DNA from 3 places in the Yersinia enterocolitica subsp. enterocolitica genome. Region 1 is predicted to be linked to each of the others. Evidence: predicted binding sites of a transcription regulator. Region 1 holds the regulator's gene; each other region holds the start of a gene.

Region 1 (6,338 bases):
GAAGCCGTGCCCTATAACCAGATCCCAGGCACATTCACCCCTTGGGAGGCGCTGCCGGAACCCACTGATGTGCTGTTTTATGAAGGGCTGCACGGCGGGGTCGTGACCGAACATCATGATGTCGCAAAACATGTCGACTTGCTGGTCGGCGTGGTACCGATAGTCAACCTGGAGTGGATTCAGAAATTAGTCCGCGATACCGGGGAGCGCGGCCATTCCCGTGAAGCGGTGATGGATTCCGTGGTGCGGTCCATGGATGACTACATTAACTACATTACGCCACAGTTCTCACGCACCCATATTAACTTCCAACGCGTTCCGACGGTTGATACCTCTAATCCATTTGCCGCCAAAGCCATTCCGTCACTGGATGAAAGTTTTGTCGTCATTCACTTCAGAGGTTTGGATCAAATCGATTTCCCTTACTTGCTCGCAATGTTGCAAGGGTCGTTTATTTCCAATATCAATACATTGGTGGTACCCGGCGGGAAGATGGGGCTGGCAATGGAGCTGATTATGGCGCCGTTGGTGCAGCAACTACTGGAAGGCAAAAAAATAGGCTAATCTCCTTCGTCCTTGGCGTTGCAGTAAAGCAATTGTTGGAAAGAAAAAATAATTTGATGCTATCCCAACCCAAAGTAGTTGGGGCTGCAGGTAGGCGGCAAGCGAACTCATCCCGATGAGCTTACATAAGTAAGTGATTCGGGTGAGCGAGCGCAGCTAACAACCCTGCAGCTTCAAGTACGAAGGGTTTGCTTAGGCGATGTCACGGATTTCAAAACTGTGGGTAATAGTCGCCGCTTTCCCCAACATTAAAGAAACCGAGCAATACTTCTCAGCCGAAAGCTCAACCGCACGCTCAACGATTTTATCCGTCAAACCTTTGCCGCTGACAATAAAATGCAGGTTAATTTGCGTAAACAGGCGCGGTGCTTCTTCCCGGCGCTGCGAGGTTAATGTCACTTCGCAATCGCGCACATCGTTACGCCCTTTCTGTAAGATAGAAACGACATCAATTGCACTACAGCCACCGGCCGACATTAACAACATTTCCATCGGACTGGGGGCTTTGTCTCCAGCATTCCCATCCATTAAAACTTGATGACCTGAAGCGGACTCACCTAAAAATGTTAGCCCTTCAACCCACTTTACACGTGCCTGCATAACTCTTGCTCCCGGTTAAATTTTCCGATTCAGACTACCCTTTCATTTACAAACTGGCAATGTAACCCGATGTTCATCATGCTGAAGCGATACAACACAAGACACTAGCCTCATCCTGTGCTACAAACAGAACCGAAAGTATTGTTTTTAGAATTAAATAGGGTAGCTTCTCAATACTCAGTGAAGGGTTTCTATCCGGTACCTATCTTGGCTATACCTTTCGGCAGTTGAGCAAATTAATATGCTAAGAGAAAGTGTATTTTATAAGCACGCCGTACAGGGAACTCTGAGCCCTGTTAAGTTAGGCAGCGATAACAACAGAGGATAACAGCGAATGGTTCTCGGCAAGCCACAAACAGACCCGACTCTCGAATGGTTCCTGTCTCATTGCCATATCCACAAATATCCATCGAAGAGTACGCTAATTCACCAAGGTGAAAAGGCCGAAACACTTTACTACATCGTGAAAGGCTCCGTTGCGGTGCTGATCAAAGATGAAGAAGGTAAAGAGATGATTCTCTCCTATCTCAACCAGGGAGATTTCATCGGCGAACTTGGATTATTTGAAGAAGGCCAAGAACGTAGTGCCTGGGTCAGAGCAAAAACTGCCTGTGAAGTGGCTGAAATTTCTTACAAAAAATTCCGCCAGTTAATTCAGGTCAATCCAGATATCTTGATGCGCCTGTCTTCACAAATGGCGAATCGCTTACAGATAACATCTGAGAAAGTGGGTAACCTTGCTTTCCTTGATGTGACTGGACGCATTGCACAAACGCTGCTTAATCTGGCAAAACAACCTGATGCCATGACCCACCCAGATGGGATGCAGATAAAGATTACCCGCCAGGAAATTGGTCAAATAGTTGGCTGCTCCCGCGAAACTGTGGGGCGGATACTAAAAATGCTGGAAGATCAAAATCTGATCTCCGCACACGGTAAAACGATTGTCGTTTACGGCACCCGTTAATTCCCTATAAACCGGTGCTGCTACTTCGGCACCGGTTTTCTTTTGTGTGATTAATAAATTTCTGGGGCCTACATGAAATGGCAACGGCTTATTTATCATCCTGAAGTTAATTATGCGCTCCGCCAAACACTGGTTCTCTGCTTACCGGCGGCATTGGGGTTTGCCGTGGGGGAATTGCGGCTGGGGTTGATGTTCTCCCTGATACCCGCCTGCTGTAATATTGCTTCGCTCGATACTCCCCATCAACATTTCTTCCGGCGGCTGATTGTCGGCGGGACACTCTTTACCTTCAGTAGTTTTCTGACTCAACAATTACTGCTGTGGGATATCCCATTACCGGTGGTGATGCTTGGTCTCGCATTAACGTTGGGGGTAAGTGGTGCTATCAGCCAGCTCAACGGCCGGTTGCTCCCGGCAGCGTTGATCGCCGCTATTTTTAGTCTCAGCATGGTAGGCCGTGCGCCTATTTGGCAAGCGCCATTGATGTGTGCCGTGGGGACTCTCTGGTACGGGGTATTTACCTGGCTATGGTTTCGGTTATGTAAAGACCAGCCCATCCGTGAGCCACTGAGCCAGCTTTATCATCTGTTGGCCGATTATTGCGATGCTGCCTACTCTTTGCTTGGTCAGCACCAGGATGCGGAAAAAGCGATGCCAGCCCTGCTGGATAGGCAGCAAGGTATTATGGATAAAATTAACCAACTTTATCAACAGTTTAATCTACTACCCAATGCCACCAAAAAAGAGCAAAAGCGGCTACTGATACTCTTTCAGATGGCGCTTGATTTGCAGGAACATATCACTGCGGCGATGAATCAGTCAGAAAAGGCGCAAGAGCTGATAGAGCAGAGTTCAATAGAAGCCATCCTTGAACGTAATGTGCAGATTATCTCAACACAAATGCGCACCATCGCCGATAATATTCTCTATCACCACCGCGCGAAGACCCATTTCAGTGCCGGTGATGCGCTGGTCGAGCTGGAAGAGGTTGCCCAGCAACATCCTGATAATCCGGTGGCACAATTCTGCTATTACCATATCAGCCACATTACCCAGATCCTGAGCGATCAGCGCCCGCAATATGACCGCGATTTGATGTCAAGCCAACTATCTCAACCATTCTGGCCAGCGCTTGTTGGCTATCTATCATTTAAATCCAGCGCATTACGTGATGCAGGCCGCATGGGCGTAACGCTGGCAGCGGGCAGTTATATTGGTAGCCTGATCCATCTGCCTAAACCTTATTGGATTTTACTCACCATCATGTTGGTGACGCAAAACGGCTATAACGCCACTAAAATTCGGATTCACCACCGAGCCTTGGGCACTCTGATTGGGCTGTTACTCGCCGCGGCCCTGCTGCATTTTCAAATGCCGGAAGGGACTACGCTGAGCATTATGTTGCTCATCACATTGATAGCCTATCTGGTTCAGCGCAAAAACTATGGCTGGTCAGTCATCTTTAGAACCATCACTACAGTGTATATCTTGCAATTATTGACCGGAGAGGGCGCCGACTTTTTAGTTCCACGATTGCTGGATACCTTAATCGGCTGTGCATTGGCCTTCGCCAGCGCACTATGGCTGTGGCCACAGTGGCAAAGCGGTTTGCTGCGAAAGAATGCGCATCAAGCATTGGAGAGTTATCAGAAGATCCTGCGCATCCTACTGAAACCTAATCCAGATATCGGGCAACTCTCCTATGAACGCATTCAGGTGAACAAAGCCAGCAATGCGGTCCTGAGCTCACTGAATCAGGCCATGCAAGAACCCGGATTTAACTCAAAATATTTGGCCGACATGCGCCTATGGGCTACTCATAGCGAGCTTATTGTTGGGCATATCAATGAGATGACCATCCTGACTCGCGCTTACCCATTGGAAGAATCACCGCTAGAATCAGATAAACGCCACATTCAGCTGACTGTTAAATTGGCGGAAGAATATTTACAGCTTTGTGAGATGGCGATTCAGCAATGCCAGCAACGATTGGAATCGGATAACAGTGAGGGGAATAACGATTTTGTGCAAATGCCAGACATCGATCCTGATACACAAATATCTGAATCGGAACGCAATTTACGGCGTATCTTGTCACATCTCAGTGTAATGCATACCGTTTCATCTCTGGCATGGCAACAACAGCCGCACCACGGTATTTGGCGTCGGCGCAAGTTGCACAGCAAAGCGTAAAAATAAAGAGGCCAAAAAGCCTCAGACTGCTGACAAACTCCAACGACTCGATCTTGCAAGGTGAGGACAGGTAGAAGAGTAAAGCGTCCGCGCCACGGATGGCGCGGGTCGAGCCATCAGGGACGATTTTACGGCGTCTTTACGATCTGCCTGTTTTCACCGATACGGGCACTTTGTCATTAACCTCAGGCCAAAAAGCCTCTTCATAATGCAAAGTTACCCTTGCACCAGGCTGGCAATAACATGTTCCAAACGCGCCATACCTTGCTGGATATCTTCTTGCTCAATCACCAGCGAAGGCGCTAAGCGCAATACATCTGGCCCGGCATTGAGGATCATCAAACCATTCGCTGCCGCGGCAGTCAGGAACTCCCGTGCACGACCATGATATTGCGGTGCTAATTCAGCGCCAATCAATAACCCCATGCCGCGAATATCACTGAACACATGATACTTGTTATTGATATCTTGCAGAGCTTGCACAAATAGGCCGTGGCGCTGTTCAATACCATTAAGTACCTCAGGGGTATTAATGACATCCAACGCGGCTTCTGCCACCGCACAGGCGAGAGGATTGCCGCCATAGGTGGTACCATGTGTCCCTACCGCCATCACCGATGCAATTTCTTCTGTGGTCAGCATCGCGCTGACAGGGAACCCGCCCCCCAGAGCTTTAGCTGTCGTGAGGATATCTGGCGTCACACCATAATGCATATAGGTAAACAGCTTACCGCTGCGCCCCATGCCGCTTTGCACTTCATCAAATACCAACAGCGCTTTATGTTGGTCACAAAGTGCACGTACCCCTTGCAGAAACTCAGGCGTGGCAGCAGTAATCCCACCTTCACCCTGAATAGGCTCCAGCACGACTGCACAAGTATGGTCATCCATGACAGCTTTTACCGCAGCCAAGTCATTAAACGGCACGTGGATAATATCCGCCGGTTTCGGGCCAAACCCATCGGAATACTTTGGCTGCCCGCCAACGGATACAGTAAACAGGGTGCGACCATGAAATGCATTATGGAACGCAATGATTTTAGTTTTATAAGGACTATGGCGTTCAATGGCGTAATGGCGAGCTAACTTAAACGCCGCCTCATTTGCCTCACCACCAGAGTTGGCGAAAAACACCCGATCGGCAAAGGTTGCTGCAATCAGTTTCTGGGCCAAACGCAGTGCTGGCTCATTGGTAAATACGTTACTGGTATGCCATAACATTTCACCTTGTTGATGCAATGCTGCCACCAGTGCCGGATGGCAATGACCCAAGGCAGTAACAGCAATTCCACCTGCAAAATCAATGTATTCAGTACCTTGTTGATCCCACACGCGGCTTCCTTTCCCTTTTACCGGGATAAACTGCGCGGGTGCATAAACAGGCAAAATAACCTGATCGAATGTACTGCGAGTTACTGCTAATTTATCTGCCATTACGCTATCCACCCTGGTAAACCATTGAGCTGCCAATTTCTGACATGTGAAAATATAATCACAAAATATGCATAAAAAATCACAATCAGGCAAACAAAAAATCAACCAATTGGTAAAGTAGATCTCAACAGATTAATTTTTAAGGAAATTATCTAATAATTGATGGCCTTGCTCGCTAAGAATACTCTCCGGATGAAACTGCACCCCCTCCAGTGGCAAGGTGCGATGACGGATACCCATAATCTCATCCATTACTCCGTCTTGTTCTGTCCATGCGGTCAATTCAAAACAATCAGGCAGTGAATCGGCGGCAATCACTAAAGAGTGATAACGAGTCACCGTTAGCGGCTGATTAAGCCCACGGAAAACACCCTGCCCACTGTGGCGAATTGCCGTGGTTTTACCGTGCATCACTTGTCGCGCCCGCACGATACGCGCCCCAAAAGCCTGCCCTAGCGCCTGATGACCCAGACAAACCCCCAGTATGGGTAATTTACCGGCAAAATGACGAATAGCATCCAGGGAGATCCCGGCCTCATTGGGGGTACAAGGGCCGGGGGAAATCACCAAATGAGAAGGT
Region 2 (6,338 bases), 1.4 Mb from region 1:
TACTGTGCTTTAGGAATACATGGAGCTATTAACTAAAAACCCGTATGATTGCGCGTTTTTAGTACCGCCAAAAAGTGAAGACCATGACCCAAACCTTTATTCCCGGCAAAGACGCCGCGCTGGAAGACTCTATCTCCCGCTTTCAGCAAAAACTGAGCGACCTCGGTTTTAATATTGAAGAAGCCTCCTGGCTGAACCCAGTTCCTCACGTTTGGTCGGTACATATCCGCGATCGTGACTGCCCGCTGTGCTTTACCAACGGTAAAGGTGCCAGCAAGAAAGCCGCACTGGCGTCGGCCTTGGGTGAATATTTCGAGCGTTTATCCACTAACTATTTCTTTGCCGACTTCTATCTGGGTAAAGCTATTGCTGAGGGTGATTTCGTTCACTACCCAAATGAGAAATGGTTCCCAATTCCTGAAGATGATTTATTACCGGAAGGTATTCTGGATGAGCGCTTGCTGGCGTTTTACGATCCAGAAAACGAACTGGTCGCCAGTGACCTGGTGGATTTGCAGTCAGGGAATGCGGCGCGCGGTATTTGCTCTCTGCCATTCACCCGCCAATCAGATTTAGAAACCGTCTATATTCCAATGAATATTATCGGCAATCTGTATGTTTCAAACGGCATGTCTGCGGGCAATACCGCCAATGAAGCTCGCGTACAGGCATTATCCGAAGTGTTTGAACGTTCAGTGAAGAATCGCATTATCGCGGAATCTATCAGCTTGCCGGAAATCCCGACCGAGGTGTTAAACCGCTATCCGGGCGTGGTAGAAGCTATCGCAAAACTGGAAGAGGAAGGTTTCCCGATCCTGTCATACGATGCCTCTTTAGGTGGCAAATACCCGGTAATTTGTGTGGTGTTGTTTAACCCGTCAAACGGAACATGTTTTGCTTCATTCGGCGCACATCCAGACTTCGGTGTGGCCCTTGAGCGTACCGTCACTGAGCTATTGCAAGGCCGTAGCCTCAAAGACTTAGATGTATTCACCGCGCCAACCTTTGATGATGAAGAAGTAGCCGAACATACCAATCTGGAAACACACTTTATCGATTCAAGCGGTTTAATCAGCTGGGATATGTTTAAACAACAGGCTGATTATCCCTTCGTGGATTGGAGCTTTAAAGGTACGACAGAAGAAGAGTTTGCCACCTTAATGGCTATCTTCAAGCAAGAAGACGCAGAAGTGTACATCGCTGATTATGAACACTTAGGAGTGTATGCTTGCCGAATTTTGGTGCCGGGGATGTCTGATATTTATCCAGCTGAAGATCTGCTGATGGCGAACAACACCATGGGCGTGCACCTGCGTGATACCTTGCTGGCGCTGCCAGACAGTGATTGGCAACCAGAGCAGTATCTGGAACTCATTCAGACTCTGGATGATGAAGGGTTGGATGATTTCGCCCGCGTCCGCGAGCTGCTGGGTATTGCCTCCGGTAAAGATAACGGCTGGTACACACTGCGGGTGGGTGAGTTGAAATCTATGCTGGCGCTGGCTGGCGGTGATTTGGAGCAGGCGCTGATTTGGGTGGAATGGACGCAAGATTTCAACTCTTCGGTCTTTACCGCAAAACAGGCAAACTACTATCGTTGCCTACAAACTCTGTTGCTGTTAACTCAAGAGCCAGACCGCGACCCAGCGCAATATTACAATGCATTCGTGAAGATGTATGGTCAGGAAGCTGTAGAGGCTGCATCCGCAGCCATCGCCGGTGAAGAGCGCTTCAATGGCCTGTTCAGTGTGGATGAAGATCTCAAAGCCCTGCCAGCACACCAGGCGCTGTTGGGTGCTTACGCTAAATTGCAGGCGGCGAAACGCCGTTATTGGGCAAAAAGCGAGTAACTCTTCGGCCCTATAGATTTCAGTTAATTATCTGTCGGAGCTGACAAAGTCAATTGAAGGGGAATCGGGCCGTTGGGATCGTAGTCGCGTAAGCGACCGCAGCGCCCCTAGGTGCGGTAAACCCTTCACTCACTGAACTATCAGCAACTTTGTCATTAAACTCAAGCGGCATTGCGCCGCTTCAGACTGCTGACAAAACCCAACGACTCGATCTTGCAAGGTGAAGGCAGGTAGAAGAGTAAAGCGTCCGCGCCAGGGACGGCGCGGGTCGAGCCCCCAGGGAAGGGTTTACGGCGTCTTTACGATCTGCCTGTTTTCACCGTTACGGGCACTTTGTCAATAACCTCCGCTTTTTATCGCAAATTTTTCGGCTATTAATTTCTGCAATTATTCCTAACCAAAATAAATACCAATGACACCAGCCAACAATTGTTTTTGTCATAAAAAAACGTTATTTTCTGACGCCGTTTTGGGTAAAAACAGCACCTTTAAACAAACATTATTTACCCATCATGGAAAGCAGAAAAATAGGTAAATAAATAGTAAAATTTTAATGACGACGGTGAGTTAAAATAGCTACAAATGCTGCTTTTAGTTAACGTTCTCAACGGCTTTAAAACAGTGTAATCAAAAATTTTTATAAATCTTAAAATATTTTTTTATTTTAAAAATCAAAAAGTTAACCTCATTAAGCACACATTTAGTAGTGTTTTAAAGCGAACTAAACTCTCGCAATATGATCCACATCAATTTTCACGCTATACTGCTTTGCTAGTATCTCGTTGTGCTTTATTAACCCTTAAGAGAGAGTTAGTGTGAAAGCTGACAACCCCTTCGATGCATTATTACCTGCGGCAATGGCTAAAGTAGCCGAAGATGCCGGTGTCTATAAAGCCACCAAGCATCCGCTAAAAACTTTTTATTTAGCGATTACTGCTGGTGTGTTTATTTCAATTGCGTTTGTTTTTTATATTACAGCGACTACCGGTACTGCTGGCGTGCCTTTCGGTTTTGCCAAGTTGGTAGGTGGTATTTGCTTCTCCCTGGGGCTAATGTTAGTGGTGGTATGTGGTGGTGATCTTTTCACTTCTACTGTTCTGACTACGGTGGCCAAAGCCAGTGGCCGTATTACCTGGCGTCAACTGGGATGCAACTGGGTTAATGTCTATATTGGGAACCTGTGCGGTGCGCTATTCTTCGTGTGCCTTATTTGGTTCGCGGGCCAATATACTGTGGCAAATGGTCAATGGGGCTTGAATGTTTTACAAACAGCCGACCACAAATTGCACCATACTTTTGTTGAAGCAGTATGTTTGGGTATTTTGGCCAACTTAATGGTCTGCCTGGCGGTTTGGATGAGCTACTCCGGCCGTACCATAATGGACAAAATGTTTGCGATGATTTTACCGGTGGGCATGTTTGTTGCCAGCGGTTTTGAGCATAGCATCGCAAATATGTTTATGATTCCTATGGGTATAGTGATTAAAAACTTTGCTTCGCCTGAGTTCTGGCAATCCATAGGAGCAGCACCTGAGCAATTTGCTAACTTAACCGTAAGTAACTTTATTATTGATAACCTGATCCCAGTCACTATCGGCAACATCATTGGTGGCGGATTATTGGTAGGTTTGACTTACTGGGTAATTTATCTGCGCGGTGACCAGCAACACTAAGTGTGGCCGCACACGGTTTTCGAAGAAATTCACATTAAAAGGTAGATGCATTATGACCGAACTTAATGAAAAATTGGCCAAAGCATGGCAAGGTTTTACCCAAGGTGACTGGCAAAAAGAAGTCAACGTTCGTGACTTCATCCAGAAAAACTACACCCCTTATGAAGGCGATGAGTCCTTCCTTGCCGGCTCTACCGAAGCGACCGACAAGTTGTGGGCGCAAGTTATGGAAGGTATCAAACTGGAAAACCGCACTCATGCGCCAGTTGATTTCGATACCGACGTAGCAGCGACCATCATTTCACACGATGCTGGCTACATTAATAAAGATCTGGAAACCATCGTTGGTTTGCAGACTGAAAAACCATTGAAACGTGCCCTGATCCCATTCGGCGGCATCAAAATGGTAGAAGGTTCTTGCAAAGTTTACGGTCGTGAACTTGACCCGCAACTGAAAAAAGTCTTCACCGAATACCGTAAAACACATAACCAAGGTGTGTTTGACGTTTATACCAAAGACATCCTGAACTGCCGTAAATCTGGTGTACTGACTGGTTTGCCAGATGCTTATGGCCGTGGCCGTATCATCGGTGACTATCGTCGTGTAGCCGTTTACGGTATCGACTTCCTGATGAAAGACAAACTGGCTCAGTTCAACTCTTTGCAGGATGACCTGGAAAACGGTAAAGACCTGGAAATGACCATTCAGCTGCGCGAAGAAATTGCTGAACAGCATCGCGCTCTGGGTCAAATCAAAGAAATGGCAGCCAAATATGGTTGTGATATTTCTGGGCCAGCAACTAACGCCAAAGAAGCAGTACAGTGGACTTACTTCGGCTACCTGGCTGCGGTTAAATCTCAGAACGGCGCTGCAATGTCCTTCGGCCGTGTTTCTACCTTCCTCGATGTTTATATCGAACGTGATATGAAAGAAGGTAAACTGACTGAAATCGAAGCGCAGGAACTGATTGACCATTTGGTAATGAAACTGCGTATGGTTCGCTTCCTGCGTACCCCTGAGTATGATGAGCTGTTCTCTGGTGACCCAATCTGGGCAACTGAGTCTCTGGCTGGTATGGGCGTTGATGGCCGTACTCTGGTGACTAAAACTAGCTTCCGCTTCTTGAACACCCTGTACACCATGGGGCCGTCTCCAGAGCCGAACATGACCATCCTGTGGTCTGAAAAGCTGCCACTGAACTTCAAAAAATATGCAGCTAAAGTGTCTATCGATACTTCATCTGTACAGTATGAAAACGATGACCTGATGCGTCCTGACTTCAACAACGATGACTATGCCATCGCATGTTGTGTTAGCCCGATGATTGTCGGTAAACAAATGCAGTTCTTCGGCGCGCGTGCCAACCTGGCGAAAACCATGTTGTATGCAATTAACGGCGGCGTTGATGAAAAAATGAAGATCCAGGTTGGCCCGAAAGAAGCGCCAATGATGGATGAAGTGCTGGACTATGACAAAGTCATGGAACGCATGGATCACTTTATGGATTGGCTGGCTAAACAATACGTTACTGCGCTGAACATCATCCATTACATGCATGACAAGTACAGCTACGAAGCTGCACTGATGGCCCTGCATGACCGTGATGTTTACCGTACTATGGCGTGTGGTATTGCAGGCCTGTCTGTTGCTGCTGACTCCCTGTCTGCTATCAAATATGCCAAAGTAAGCACCATTCGTGATGCTGATGGCTTGGCTATCGACTTCAATATCGAAGGCGAATATCCACAGTTTGGTAACAACGACTCACGCGTTGATGACATCGCTTGTGACCTGGTTGAGCGCTTCATGAAGAAAATTCAGAAGCTGCGTACTTACCGTGGTGCAGTCGCAACTCAGTCTGTGCTGACCATCACCTCTAACGTGGTTTATGGTAAGAAAACAGGTAACACCCCAGATGGCCGCCGCGCTGGCGCTCCATTCGGTCCAGGTGCTAACCCAATGCACGGTCGTGACCAGAAAGGTGCTGTTGCCTCTCTGACTTCTGTTGCTAAACTGCCGTTTGCTTACGCGAAAGATGGTATTTCTTACACCTTCTCCATCGTGCCAAACGCACTGGGTAAAGACGACGAAGTTCGTAAAGCTAACCTGGCAGGTCTGATGGATGGTTACTTCCATCACGAGGCGTCCATCGAAGGTGGTCAACACCTGAACGTGAACGTAATGAACCGCGAAATGCTGTTAGATGCGATGGAAAATCCGGAAAAATATCCGCAATTGACCATCCGTGTATCAGGCTACGCTGTTCGTTTCAACTCGCTGACTAAAGAACAGCAGCAGGATGTGATTACACGTACATTCACGCAGTCAATATAAGTTCTAACTAAAATAGATTAGACTAAAAGGCTCCACCTTCGTGGGGCCTTTATTTATCCAGTATTGGAGTAACCTGCAATGTCCGTACTTGGCCGCATTCACTCATTCGAATCCTGTGGCACCGTTGACGGCCCTGGTATTCGATTTATCGTATTCTTCCAGGGTTGCCTCATGCGCTGCCTGTATTGCCACAACCGTGATACCTGGGACACCCATGGCGGTAAGGAAGTTACCGTTGAAGAATTGGTCAAAGAAGCCGTTACCTATCGCCATTTTATGAATGCTTCTGGTGGCGGTGTTACTGCCTCCGGTGGTGAAGCCATCTTACAGGCTGAGTTTGTCCGTGATTGGTTCCGCGCCTGTCACGAAGAAGGTATTCACACTTGTCTGGATACCAATGGTTTTGTGCGCCGTTATGATCCGGTGATTGATGAATTACTGGATGCCACCGATTTAGTGATGCTGGATTTAAAACAGATG
Region 3 (6,338 bases), 850 kb from region 1:
AAAAACTGTACCGCTTTCTGTTCTCGATTTATCACCGATAGCTCAGGGCAACACGCCACAAGATGCATTTCACGCCTCGCTGGACTTGGCTCAACATGCTGAAAAGTGGGGATACCACCGCTACTGGCTGGCTGAACATCATAATATGACCGGCATTGCCAGTGCTGCGACCTCTGTGCTAATTGGCTATATTGCCGGTGGCACCAGCACCATCCGCGTCGGTTCAGGTGGTGTTATGCTGCCAAACCATTCGCCATTAGTGATAGCTGAGCAGTTTGGTACCCTCGCCTCGCTGTATCCTGGCCGTATCGACCTCGGTCTGGGCCGGGCACCTGGCACTGATCAGCGCACCATGATGGCACTACGCCGACACCTCTCCGGTGAGGTAGATAACTTCCCGTCTGACGTGCGCGAACTGCAAAACTACTTTGCCGAGGTGCAACCTGGGCAAGCAGTCCAAGCGGTTCCCGGTCAAGGTTTGCATGTTCCTCTGTGGCTGCTGGGTTCCAGCCTGTATAGTGCACAACTGGCAGCAGCTATGGGGCTACCTTTCGCTTTCGCCTCGCATTTTGCGCCGGACATGCTATTCCAGGCGCTTAAATTGTATCGCGAAAACTTCAAACCCTCCGCTCAATGGCCGCAACCTTATGCGATTGTGTGTGTGAATGTCGTCGCCGCAGACAGCGAGCGTGATGCCCGTTTCTTGTTTACCTCAATGCAGCAGCAGTTTGTCAATTTGCGCCGTGGCACACCGGGGCAGCTTCCTCCGCCAGTCGAAGATATGGAGAAAATCTGCTCGCCAGCCGAACAGTTTGGTATTGATCAAGCACTGCGTCTGTCCATTATTGGTGATAAGAGTAAAGTCCGACACGGGCTTCAGTCGTTATTGCGTGAAACTCAGGCTGATGAGTTAATGGTGAATGGCCAGATCTTTGATCACCAGGCGAGATTATATTCATTTGAGATAGTTGCCAGCCTGCAACAAGACTTGCAACCTGGCGAGCATCTCTAATCTATTTATATCAATGAATTAGAGATATAATAAAACCAGCTCTAGGGCTGGTTTTATGTTTAACCATAAAGTCATCACAAACTCATCATTGAACTATTTCATTCAGCTAAAAAGTGTATTGAATTTGTTAGATAAAAATAGGTAATAATATAAATGCCATCAGAGGCGTAAAATAAACACGCTCTAATCCAATAAACTCTATTTTGAGTTTCCTACCCTTTTCGCTTTGCTCCATTTTCTTAAGAAAAATAAAATAGATGGCTGAAGTGAATCATAATAAAACCAATAACTCGCGCGATGTTTTATCGCCAGATACTCGTTTGAGGCAATTTTTGTATGTGATAACAACGCATTACTGTGCCAAGGAAACAGCAATTCCTTTCAGGGATCGACTCTTTACCTATGCCGGCTGGGCTAGTCTGACTCAACCTCTGCTTCAGCATCTTTTTTCGCAAAACTCGCGATATTCTGCGCCTTTATTGTCTCGCATTGCTCTACTGAAATAGTGCCTTTTGTTTTCCTATCTTGGTATTCTTTAAATGCCGGGTCCCAAATCCAATTATTTTTAAAGTATTCGCCTTCGGCTAATTTAGCGCAAAGATCTTCATTATTTAGCGAGGTTACAGGCGTTGAGCATGCAGTAAGAACAAAAGAAAAAAGAGGTATAACCAGCATATAAGCTTTCATATTTAGATCCTTATGATAAATAATTTTTTGTTTTTGTTTCAACGCAAATCTATCACAATGGCATGTAATCTTTCTTAATTTAAAAGAAAACATATGTAAATGAGCTATCAATTGTGAATTAATTATGATGCTAAATAATATGCAACTCAAATATCCGATTACAATAAAAAAATATAAGCTGAATTATTTTTATTTCTATTTTGATTAAGAATTGAAAGTAATAGATTATTTCCAATCTTCATTAGGTAAATCTGTTCCAAATATTTTTTGTTATTAGGCAAAATAAGCCCGTTTGATAAGCATAAAAAAACCAGCCCGAAGGCTGGTTTTTATGTTTAATCATCAAAGATGACTAATACTTATGCATCACCGAAACGACGACGAGCAGGTGCAGCAGGCGCTGCTGCATCATCACGACGTGGTGCAGCTGGACGCTGACCATCACGATTGCCACGACGCTGTTCGCCAGTACCGGCTGGAGCACGGTCACTACCGAATGAACGGCGAGGAGGAGCACCAGCGGCACCGTCACGACGTTCGCCACCGAATGAACGGCCAGCACCACCGCCACGACGCTCACCACCGTTACCACCTGCAGGGCGCTCACGGCGCTCATGCGGCTGTGCATCACCCAACAACTGCATGTTCAGCGGCTTGTTCAGGATACGGGTGCGAGTGAAGTGAGATAACATTTCGCCCGGCATGCCTTTCGGCAGTTCAATAGTTGAATGTGAAGCAAACAGCTTGATGTTACCGATGTAACGGCTGCTGATATCACCTTCGTTAGCGATAGCGCCAACGATATGACGAACTTCAACACCATCATCACGGCCAACTTCAATGCGGTACAGTTCCATCTCACCAACATCACGACGTTCGCGACGTGCTGGACGTTCGCCACCGTCACGGCTGTCAGAACGAGGTTCGCGACGGCTATCATTACGGTCACGACCGCGATCGCTACCACGGTCATCGCGAGTATTGAATTCACGCTGTGGACGACGTGGTGCTTCTGGAGGCAGAATCAGAGGACGTTCGCCCTGTGCCATTTTCAGCAGTGCAGCAGCCAGAGTTTCAATATCAAACTCTTCTTCTGGTTGCAGCTTAGCCAACAACGCACGGTACATATCCAAATCACTGCTTTCCAGCTGTTGGCCAACTTTAGCCGCAAATTTGGCTAAGCGACGTTCGCCCAGTAATTCTGCATTTGGCAATTGCACTGGTGGAATAGTCATCTTCATAGTACGTTCAATGTTCTGCAACAGACGACGTTCACGTCTATCAACGAACAGTAATGCACGACCAGCACGACCAGCACGACCGGTACGACCGATACGATGGACATAAGACTCTGAATCCATAGGGATATCATAGTTTACTACCAAGCTGATGCGCTCAACGTCCAAACCACGAGCCGCAACATCAGTTGCAATCAGAATATCTAAACGACCATTTTTCAGGCGTTCAAGAGTCTGCTCACGTGCAGCCTGGTTCATGTCACCATTTAATGCAGCGCTGTTATAACCGCTACGTTCCAAAGCTTCAGCCACTTCCAGCGTCGCGTTTTTGGTACGAACGAAAATGATAGCAGCGTCAAAATCTTCAGCTTCCAAGAAACGAACCAATGCATCGTTTTTACGAACACCGTCTACAACCCAATAGCTCTGGCTGATATCAGGACGGGTAGTCATGCTAGACTGAATGCGAACTTCCTGTGGCTCTTTCATAAAGCGACGGGTAATACGACGAATCGCTTCTGGCATAGTGGCAGAGAACAGCGCGGTCTGATGTTCAGCCGGGATCTGCGCCAGAATATTTTCCACGTCTTCGATAAAGCCCATGCGCAGCATTTCATCTGCTTCATCCAACACTAAACCACTCAGGTTGGACAGGTTAAGGGTACCGCGTTTCAGATGGTCTAACAGACGACCTGGGGTACCAACAACAACTTGTGGCCCCTGACGCAAAGCGCGTAATTGAACGTCATAACGCTGGCCACCATACAGGGCAACCACGTTAACGCCGTTCATATGTTTAGAGAAGCTAGATAATGCTTCAGCAACTTGAATAGCCAACTCACGAGTTGGAGCCAGTACTAACACTTGCGGTGCTTTCAGGCTTGGATCAATGTTGTGTAACAGCGGCAGACCAAATGCGGCTGTTTTGCCACTACCGGTTTGCGCCATGCCGAGAACATCACGGCCGTTCAACAGGTGTGGAATACACTCCAACTGGATAGGAGATGGTTTTTCATAACCAAGATCAGTCAGAGCAGAAAGAATTGGAGCGGACAGCCCCAGATCAGCAAAAGAGGTTTCAAGCTCAGTAGTCATGTACACGTGCCTCATTAATAATGGCGGCCAGTCTACATAACTCGTCGAGAAAATTTTCAGTCATTTTCATTGAAAAGTGTGAACCGGCTCAAATTAGATTATAAAACGAACAAAAAGGCCATCACCTGTTAGGGTGATTAACGTTGGCAAAAACCAAGGTAGTCAGGCTAATAGTTGTTCGTCAGCTATTGCTGGTCCGATTCCGATAGGTCGTCTTGTTCTTGGCCCAAAAGCGCCAATTCCAACAATGCATAGCGGTGCTCAACAAAGTTATGAACGTTGTTAGCTACCGTCAGTTTGAACAGCGCCGAAGCGGTGTCCTTGTCCCCCAGACTTAGGTAATGTTTACCTAAATAGAAGTCAGTTTCACTGAGATGCTCAGCGAGCGAAGTGTTATCCGTTGCATCTGCCTTAAGCCTTTCCATCAGCGTTTTTTCGCTGATCGTGCCCAGGTAGAATTCGACAATATTCCATCCCCATTGCCCTCTGTCCGATTTTTCATAGCGCTGTTGTAACGCTACTGCCGCTGTCTTGGGATCGATTTCTCTTTCCACTAGATACAGCCACAACGAACGGAAGGGATCATTTGGATCGTCTTGATAAAACGCCTGCAGATCATCCTGCGCCAACGGGAGTCGACCGCCATAATACAGAGCGATACCCCGGTTTAAACGCGCGTAATTGTAAGTTGGATCAAGCTCTAGTACAGAATCAAACGCTTCATAGGCAGCATCAAAATTGCCTGCCTGCGTTAAATAAATGCCCAGATAGTTAAAAACTTCTGGCATATCAGGACGAATAGCTAACGCTTGCGAAAAATCATTTCGCGCTAGTGCCCGTAGCCCGAGGCTATCATACAGCACTCCGCGCTCATATAAAAGCTGTGCGCGCTCATCATCCGTAAGTGCCCGACTTGCAAGGATTTGTTCCATGCGCGCCAGAATCACTTCCTGCTGCAACGTAGGTTGCAACGGGATTGCCAATACCTCGTCTTTACGCCAATCATGGTTGCTGCATCCTGCCAGCATGAGTGCTGTCACAACGTAACACCAGCGCAAGAAAGGCTTCATTTCCTACTCCCGAAGACAAACATTGGATAAATATCCTTTCATCCATTTGTTTAACACAAGAGCATCCTGCCCTCGAGATAACACAGCTCCTCACTCATGAGTAAGGAGCTGTGGAATACTAATTACTCTGCTGCTTCTGGTGCCGATGCTTCTGCATCAGGAGTAGTCGCTTCTTTCATGCTCAGGCGGATACGACCTTGGCGATCAACTTCGATAACTTTAACCGGTACTTCCTGACCCATCTGCAGGTAATCAGTCACTTTATCAACACGCTTGTCAGCGATTTGAGAAATATGTACCAAGCCTTCTTTACCGCCGCCGATGGCAACAAATGCACCGAAATCAACGATACGAGTAACTTTACCCGCATAGATACGGTTCACTTCGATTTCAGCAGTAATCTCTTCGATACGACGGATAGCATGTTTCGCTTTGTCGCCGTCAGTTGCTGCAATCTTAATGGTGCCATCATCTTCGATTTCAATGGTGGTGCCAGTTTCATCAGTCAGCGCACGAATCACAGAACCGCCTTTACCGATCACATCCTTGATTTTCTCAGGATTGATTTTCATGGTGTAGATACGTGGAGCAAACTCAGAGATATCGCCGCGCGGTGTGCTGATAGCCTGTTCCATAACACCCAGAATGTGCAGACGCGCACCCTTAGCCTGGTTCAGAGCTACCTGCATGATTTCGCGGGTAATACCTTCAATTTTAATGTCCATCTGCAGTGCGGTGATACCGTCACGGCTACCGGCTACTTTAAAGTCCATGTCGCCCAAGTGATCTTCGTCACCCAGAATGTCAGACAGAACAACAAAGTTTTCATCTTCTTTAACCAGACCCATTGCGATACCAGCAACAGCGGCTTTAATCGGCACACCTGCGTCCATCAGGGCCAGAGAAGCACCACAAACAGAAGCCATTGAGGAAGAACCGTTAGACTCGGTGATTTCAGAAACCACACGCACAGTGTAAGGGAACTCGCTCGGGCTTGGCATCACTGCCAACACACCACGTTTCGCCAGACGACCATGGCCAATCTCACGACGTTTCGGTGAACCAACCATGCCTGTTTCACCAACAGAATATGGAGGGAAATTATAGTGTAGCAGGAATGAGTCAGTACGCTCACCCATCAGCTCATCAATATTTTGTGCGTCACGTGCAGTACCCAGTGTTGCTGTAACCAGCGCCTGAGTTTCACCACGGGTGAACAACGCAGAACCGTGGGTA

The links. Region 1 encodes CRP, which controls carbon source genes, mostly activating them, when cyclic AMP is high. Its sites were predicted from a motif close to ATGTGANNNNNNTCACAT; they were not measured.
Positions count from the first base shown of each region.
Region 2: the regulator CRP is predicted to act here: its motif matches at 2,585-2,602, upstream of focA (formate transporter FocA).
Region 3: the regulator CRP is predicted to act here: its motif matches at 4,109-4,126, upstream of yrbN (protein YrbN).

Region 1 is NZ_LR590469.1:3,005,409-3,011,746, forward strand. It holds gene FGL26_RS14480 (phosphoribulokinase) at 1-564, shown strand, start outside; gene FGL26_RS14485 (OsmC family protein) at 757-1,164, opposite strand; gene crp (cAMP-activated global transcriptional regulator CRP) at 1,499-2,131, shown strand; gene FGL26_RS14495 (YccS/YhfK family putative transporter) at 2,204-4,324, shown strand; gene argD (bifunctional acetylornithine/succinyldiaminopimelate transaminase) at 4,541-5,758, opposite strand; gene FGL26_RS14510 (aminodeoxychorismate synthase component II) at 5,891-6,338, opposite strand, start outside.
Region 2 is NZ_LR590469.1:1,564,684-1,571,021, forward strand. It holds gene ycaO (30S ribosomal protein S12 methylthiotransferase accessory factor YcaO) at 84-1,850, shown strand; gene focA (formate transporter FocA) at 2,666-3,523, shown strand; gene pflB (formate C-acetyltransferase) at 3,576-5,858, shown strand; gene pflA (pyruvate formate lyase 1-activating protein) at 5,937-6,338, shown strand, end outside.
Region 3 is NZ_LR590469.1:3,855,146-3,861,483, reverse strand. It holds gene FGL26_RS18310 (luciferase-like monooxygenase) at 1-1,012, shown strand, start outside; gene FGL26_RS18305 (lipoprotein) at 1,427-1,699, opposite strand; gene FGL26_RS18300 (DEAD/DEAH family ATP-dependent RNA helicase) at 2,059-4,032, opposite strand; gene yrbN (protein YrbN) at 4,022-4,096, opposite strand; gene nlpI (lipoprotein NlpI) at 4,218-5,102, opposite strand; gene pnp (polyribonucleotide nucleotidyltransferase) at 5,225-6,338, opposite strand, start outside.